One region of the Kitasatospora sp. NPDC085464 genome, then DNA from elsewhere that is predicted to be linked to it. Evidence: riboswitches for the same ligand, from Rfam matches in the RefSeq annotation. Region 1 holds a riboswitch; the other holds the start of a gene.
The links. Region 1 has a riboswitch for cobalamin ahead of ACIGG8_RS08630 (CbtB-domain containing protein). Riboswitches for the same ligand answer to the same signal wherever they lie in the genome.

Region 1 (3,506 bases):
CCCGGCCGTTCGGCGCACCGCCCGTCGCCGTGCCCCTGCCGGTGTCCGGACGCACGGGCCTCAGGGTGATCCGCGACCATCCGCGCGTGGCACTGGCCGCCGTCCTGGAGGGGCGGCGCGGCCCGTTCACCGCGGTGGCGCTGCACCTGTCGTTCGTCCCGGGGTGGAACCTCCGCCAACTCCTCGCCGTACACCGCTGGATCGCCGGCCTGCCCCGGCCGCACGTGCTGCTGGGCGACTTCAACATCCCCGGCGCGATCCCCGCGGCCACCCTCGGCGCGGCCGAGTTCCTCGCTCCGTCGAAGCGCGCGACGCCTTCGACACCGCCGACGCCTTGGACACCGTCGGCGCCCTCGACTCCCCCGGCGCGCGCGACTCCGACGCCGCAGACCGCCGGTCTGTCGGCCCGGCCGGGCTGGCGCCGCCTTGCCCGCGTCCGCACCTTCCCGTCGCACCGCCCCCTGGTGCAGCTCGACCACGTGCTCGCCACCGGGCTCGGGCCGCACCCGTCCCTGCCGGCGCGGGCCCCGAGGACGCCGGTCTCGGACCACCGGCCCGTGGTGGTCGAGCTGCCGCTGTAGCCCACAGCCGATCGACTGGTCCTGCCGCTCACCGACGGCACCCTGCCCGCACCCTCACGACGGCACCGTCACACCGGCATCAGAGCCGTCCCGCAGAGCAGGTTCCAGCGGCCAGCGCGGCCGGACAGCTCGGTGGCCGACAGCGGCCGGACGTCGAGGCGCCAGAACGCCGTCGGTGGCAGGTCGAGCGCCCGTACCACCGCGGCCCGGACGACCGCGGGTTCGGCCACCGCCAGGACCCGCCCGCCGTCCCCGGCCAGCCCGTTCAGCCAGCCGCCCACCCGTGCGCACAGCGCTGTGACCGACTCCCCGCCGTGCGGGGCCGCCTCCGGGTCGGTCAGCCAGCGCGACACCGCCTGCGGGTCCCGGGCCGCGACGTCCTCCAGTCGCTGCCCGCGCCAGGCGGCCACGTCCAGGTCCGCCAGCGACGCGGCCGGCTCGGCGGCGAGGCCGAGGGCCTCCGCGGTCAGCCGGCAGCGCGCCGAGGGCGAGGTGAAGGAACGGGCCGCCGGGGGCAGCGCAGCGGCTGCCGCGCGGGCGGCGGCCAGGCCCGCCTCCTCCGGCGGGGCGTCGTCGCCGAATCTCGCCTCCCGCAGTTCGGCTCCGATCGACGGTGCGATGAAGATCACGCGGACGGTCACCCGTCCCCCTCCCTGCCCCGAACTGGGCCTTCGCGCGTGTGCGTACCGGTGCTCCCGCCGTCCGACGCGCCGGGTGCGCGCCCGTGAGCCCCCTGTCAAGCCCCTTGGCCGGACGTTCGCGACACGGTACCGTCCCTGCGACAACTGAAGACGGCAGAGCGCGGAAGCCCGGTGAGACTCCGGCACGGTCGCGCCACTGTGAAGCCGTAGCCCTGGCCCCCGCCTCGGCCCGGCGAGTCAGACCCGCCCTGCCGTCCGTGCTCCACCGAAACGGGACGCGTGTTCCCAGAGGAGGTCGGCCATGGCTCACCCCATCGCCCCCGCAGCCCCCACCGCCCCGGCGGTCACCCCCATCTCCGTCAAGGCCATCCTGCCCTGGGCCGTCTTCTTCGGCATCCTGCTGATGACCCTGATCTACTTCGTCGGCGCCGAGCAGGGCGCCACCTCCCTCATCTCCGGCGAAGACGTCCACGAGTGGGTCCACGACGGCCGCCACCTGCTCGGCTTCCCCTGCCACTGACCAGGAAAACAGGGGAAACAGACCAGTGAACTCCGTGAACGTCAGATCCCTGCTCGTCCGCGGCATGCTCGCCGGCCTCGCCGCCGGCCTGCTCGCCCTCATCGTCGCCTACCTGCTCGGCGAACCCCGCGTGGACGCAGCCATCGCCTACGAGGACGCCCACGCCGCCCCCGGCGCACCCGAGATGGAGATCGTCAGCCGCTCCCTGCAGTCCACCGCGGGCCTGGCCACCGGCATCCTCCTCTACGGCGTCGCCCTCGGCGGCATCGCCGCCCTCGCCTACTGCTTCGCCCTCGGCCGCATCGGCCGCTTCTCCCCGCGCGCCGCCGCAGCCCTGCTGTCCGGCGTCGCACTCGTCGCGGTCTACGTCGTGCCGTTCCTCAAGTACCCGGCCAACCCGCCGTCGGTGGGCGACCCGGAGACCATCGGCAAGCGCACCACGCTGTACTTCCTGATGATGGCGCTCAGCGTGCTGCTGGCGGTCGCCGCGGTGATCGTCGGCAAGCGCCTCGCACCACGCCTGGGCACCTGGTACGCCACCGTCGTCGCCGTCCTCGGCTTCGCCGTGGCCATCGGCCTCGCCTACGCCTTCCTGCCCGCCATCAACGAGGTCCCCGAGGACTTCTCGGCCACCCTCCTCTGGCAGTTCCGCCTCGCCGCACTCGCCATCCAGCTCACCCTCTGGACCTCCTTCGGACTGCTCTTCGGCCACCTCGCCGAACGACTCCTCAACCCGAAGCCGGCGACCGCGGCCGCCGTCGCAACGCCGGAGACCAGCCCGGAGACCGCCGCCTCCGCACACTGAGGCACGCACCGTCCCACCGTCACCACACCGGAGGCCGGTCGAGACGACACCACGTCGCCCCGACCGGCCTCCGGCGTTCCCGGGACGAGGACGGAGCCGCCGTTTCCGGCCGTCAGCTCCGGGGGTCGGGTACCGCGGCGTAGGGGACGAAGGTGCTGGTGCGCTCGTCGACGGCCAGCGGACGGCCGATGGCCGGGGCGGAGCGCTGGGGGCAGGCGGGACGTTCACAGACCTTGCAGCCGAGGCCGATCGGGGTGGCGACGCTCTCGTCGCCGAGGGCGAGGCCGGCCGAGTACACCAGCCGTCCGGCGTGGCGGATCTCGCAGCCGAGGCCGATGGCGAAGGTCTTGCCGGGGCGGCCCCAGCCGCCGGGTGAGCGGGTGACGGCGCGGGCGGTCCAGAGGTAGCGGCGGCCGTCGGGCATGGCGGCGACCTGGACGTGGACCCGGCCGGGTGAGGCGAAGGCGTCGTAGACGTTCCACAGCGGGCAGGTGCCGCCGGTGCGGGAGAAGTGGAAGGGCGTGGCGGACTGCCGCTTGGAGACGTTGCCGGCCCGGTCGACGCGGACGAACGAGAACGGCACGCCGCGCAGGCCTGAGCGCTGGAGGGTGCTGAGGCGGTGGCAGACGGTCTCGTAGCCGACGCCGAAGTGGTCGGCGAGGTGCTCGATGTCGTAGCGCGCCGCCTCCGCCTGGGCGTGGAAGGCGGTGTACGGCAGGACGAGGGCGGCGGCGAAGTAGTTGGCCAGCCCGATCCGGGTGAGGGAGAACGCGGTGGAGCCCTCCGGACTGTCCTGGACGGCGAGTTCGGACAGCAGGGAGTCGTGTTCCAGGTAGCCGAGCTGGGTGGCCATCCGGAAGGCCTGCTGACCGGGGCGCAGCCGGTCCGACAGGTACAGGGTCCGGGTCCGCTCGTCGTACCGGTGCAGTTGTCCGCCCCCGGTGGCGATCCGGACCCGG
Region 2 (3,506 bases), on a different contig from region 1:
GAGGACCGGCGAGTCGAGGATCAGACCGCTGATGGCGTGGGCCCAGGTCGAGCGGGCCGCAGTCTGCAGGACCACCGTGGCGCCGACCGACCAGCCGTAGAGGATCACCCGGCTCGCGCCGTTGTCGAGCGCCAGCCGTACCGCCGCCTCGACGTCCCGCCACTCGGTCTCGCCGAAGTGGCTGTACCCGTCCGGGGAGGCCGGGGCTCCCTCGTCGCCGCGGTAGGTGACGGCGAGGACGGGCAGGCCGAAGCGGTCGAGGACGGGCAGCACCGGGAGGGTCTGCTGACGGTCGGCCTCCGGGCCGTGGACGAGGATCACCCAGGTGCCGCGCTTGCCGTCGAGGTGCCAGGCGGGGAGCGCACCGAGTTCCCCGTCAACGGAGGTGTCGGTGTAGGCGAGGCCGAGTGCCCGGGTGGGGTCGCCGAGGTGGACGCGGGGGGTGAAACGGACCTCGGTGCCGGGGGTGAGCGTGCCCTGGTCGGCGCGGACCAGCCGACGGGTGACGCCCTGCTCGTCGCTGTGCAGGACGTCCTCCACGACGGCGTGGCCGTTGTCGCCCCACTCGACCGCCCAGCAGCCGGGGTGCAGGCTCTCCGGGCTGCGGGTGAAGGTGACCCGCCCGGCGCCGACGCTCCGGACCACGACCGGCCCGGACTCCCGCCCGGACTCCCGCCCGGCGGTCACCGGACGGACCATCCGCTCGGAAGCCCGACGGCCGATCACCAGGACGACGGCCCCGGTTCCGACGGCGGCGGCCGCCACGACGGCAGCGGTTCCCCAGCGCATATCGTTCCCCGCTCTGTTGGTCTCGGACCGGACGGTGTTCGTGCACCAGTCCACCGGGGCCCCGCCCGCGCGGCCACCGGGCTGACCCGTCCGGGGCACGGCCTCCGGATCCGCACCCGCCGTCGGAGGCCGGCCGCCTCCCCCTTGTTACGCGGTCGGCCCGGTGGTGCCCGCGGTGTCGAGGAGGTGCCAGAAGCGGGGGGTGAGGGATCCGGCGGCCGGGGGCGGTGCGGTGCGGGTGGTGGCGCCCCAGTGGGTGGGGACGTGGTGCTCCTGGTGGAGGGCGGCGAGGGCGTCGGCGAGGGTGTCGGCGGGGGCGGGGACGATGCGGGCGAGGGCGCGGAGGTGGGGCTGCCAGCGGCCGGTGACGCACTGGCGGAGGAGGTGGTCGAGCGCCTCCCCGCGGCCGGTGGCCTCGACGAGTTCGGGCAGGCCGAGGCCGAGGACGTCGGCGAGGGCGCGGGTCTGTTCCTCGTCGCCCTCCCAGCGGTCGGTCAGTTCGGCCTGCCGGTAGGAGTCGAGGGTGGTGCCGGTGCGCTCGGCGACGGCCGCCTGGCCGAGCTCACGGGCGACGCGGTGGTCGCGCAACCGGACCGGACGGGTGTCCATCAGCTGGGCGGCGGGGCACCAGAGGGCGCGGGCGAGGGCGATGAACTCCGCTTCGCCGGGGCGCAGCTCGCCGCTCTCCCAGGCGAGGACGTGGGCGGGCAGCAGCCGTACGCCGTGCGCGGCCAGGCCCTCGGCGACCTGATCGGGGGTGAGGCCGAGGGCGGCCCGGTGGGCGCGGGCGGCTGCGGGCGAGAACGGCACCGGGGGGGCGGCGAGGGGCTTTCTGCGACGCATGCCACCGAACGCTAGGCGCGGACCACGGCGCGACCCCAGCGACCGAACCCACGAAGCGGCCGGCCCGGGGGCGGTGCCGCGCTGGGCGATCCCACAGCTCATCGGCCGCCGTCCCGTGTGACCAACCCCTCCGTGACCTCGGTTGACTCCCGGTTCGGCCGCGTGATGGGATCCTGGGGCCAATCGGAGGCATGGAGAGGAAGCCGGTGCGAGTCCGGCGCGGTCCCGCCACTGTCACCGGGGAGCACGCTCGGAAATCTCGCCACGGCGGGCCGTCAGAAGCCGCTGGAAGGCACCGGGGGTGCGTCCGACCCGGAAGCCAGGAGACTCTCGCCCCCGCTACGTCGATCCAGGGCGCGGACCCTGAGTGAGGACACGCACGCGATGCAGGCTGCCCCGCCCGGCCGGACTCCGAGCTGCCTTCCGCCGAGCCGCCTTCCGCCGAGCCGCCTTCCGATGAGCCGCCTCTCGATGAGTCGCCTTCCGCTGGACTCCCTCTCGTTGAGCTGTCCCTCCATGAGCCGCCTTCCGGCGTGCGGCCGGTGACCGTCCGTCCTGCGGCCGGCCGCCGCTGGGGCCGCGCCGCCGCGTTCGCGGTGGGCGCCGTCGTGGGCTACGCCGCCGACGCCCGCTTCGCCGACCCGCGCCGGGGCCACCCGGTGGCCGTCTTCGGCAGCGCCGCCACCCGCCTGGAGCGGCGGCTGTGGCGCGACGACCGGGCGGCCGGGGCCGGGTACACGGCGCTGTGCGTGGGTACGGTCGCGGCGGGCGCGCTGGCCCTGGACCGTACCGTCGGCCGGCGACCGCTGGGCCGGGCCGCACTGGCGGCGGCCGCGACCTGGACCGTGCTCGGCGGCACCTCGCTGACCCGGGAGGCCCGCGCCATCGGCCGCTCGCTGCAGCAGGGCGACCTGCGGGCCGCGCGGGAGCGGCTGCCGCACCTGTGCGGGCGGGACCCGAGCGCGCTGGACGAGCAGCAGATCGCCCGCGCGGTGGTCGAGTCGGTGGCCGAGAACACCGCCGACGCCGTGGTGAACGCCCTGGCCTGGGGCGCCCTGGCCGGCACGCCCGGGCTGCTGGCCTTCCGCGCGGTGAACACCCTGGACGCCATGGTGGGCCACCGCTCGCCGCGCCACGCCCGGTTCGGCTGGGCCTCGGCCCGGCTGGACGACGTGGCGGGCTGGCCCGGCGCCCGGCTGACGGCCCTGCTGACGGTGGCCGCCGCCCCGCAGCCGCGGACGGCCTGGCGGGTCTGGCGGCGCGACGGCTCCTCGCACCCGAGCCCGAACGCCGGTCAGGCGGAGTCGGCGTTCGCCGGCGCGGTGGGCGTGCGGCTGGGCGGGACGCTGCAGTACGGCGAGCGCGTCGAGCACCGGCCGGTGCTGGGCGGGGAGCTGCGGCCGGTCACGGTCGACGACATCGAACGGGCCTGCACGCTCTCCCGGCGGGTGGGCGCGCTGGCGCTGGGTACGACGGTCGCGGGGCACGTCCTGCTGCGCGCGCTCCGTGGGAAGAGGGGAAGGGCATGACGAACGCGCTGCTGGTCGCCGGGACGACCTCGGACGCGGGCAAGAGCGTGGTCACCGCCGGCATCTGCCGCTGGTTGGCCCGCCAGGGCGTGCGGGTCGCGCCGTTCAAGGCACAGAACATGTCGTTGAACTCCTTCGTCACCGCCGACGGCGCCGAGATCGGACGCGCCCAGGCGATGCAGGCGCAGGCCGCCCGGGTGGAGCCGGAGGCGGCGATGAACCCGGTGCTGCTGAAGCCCGGCGCGGACGGCCGCAGCCAGGTGGTGCTGCTGGGCAGGCCGGTCGCCGAGGTGGGCGCGCTGGACTACCGCGAGCGCAAGCCCGTCCTGCTGGAACGCGCCCTGG

Region 2: it holds a riboswitch for cobalamin, as region 1 does, so the genes downstream of both, ACIGG8_RS10120 (cobalamin biosynthesis protein) here and ACIGG8_RS08630 (CbtB-domain containing protein) in region 1, are expected to answer to the same signal.

Annotation. Positions count from the first base shown of each region.
Region 1 covers NZ_JBITTM010000007.1:233,187-236,692, reverse strand. Annotated here, with positions in the region: gene ACIGG8_RS08640 (endonuclease/exonuclease/phosphatase family protein) at 1-581, shown strand, start outside; gene ACIGG8_RS08635 (histidine phosphatase family protein) at 650-1,222, opposite strand; cobalamin riboswitch at 1,330-1,488, shown strand; gene ACIGG8_RS08630 (CbtB-domain containing protein) at 1,524-1,742, shown strand; gene ACIGG8_RS08625 (CbtA family protein) at 1,768-2,547, shown strand; gene ACIGG8_RS08620 (short-chain fatty acyl-CoA regulator family protein) at 2,660-3,506, opposite strand, start outside.
Region 2 covers NZ_JBITTM010000009.1:79,431-82,936, forward strand. Annotated here, with positions in the region: gene ACIGG8_RS10110 (alpha/beta hydrolase family protein) at 1-789, opposite strand, end outside; gene ACIGG8_RS10115 (helix-turn-helix domain-containing protein) at 937-1,632, opposite strand; cobalamin riboswitch at 1,828-1,962, shown strand; gene ACIGG8_RS10120 (cobalamin biosynthesis protein) at 2,175-3,161, shown strand; gene ACIGG8_RS10125 (cobyric acid synthase) at 3,158-3,506, shown strand, end outside.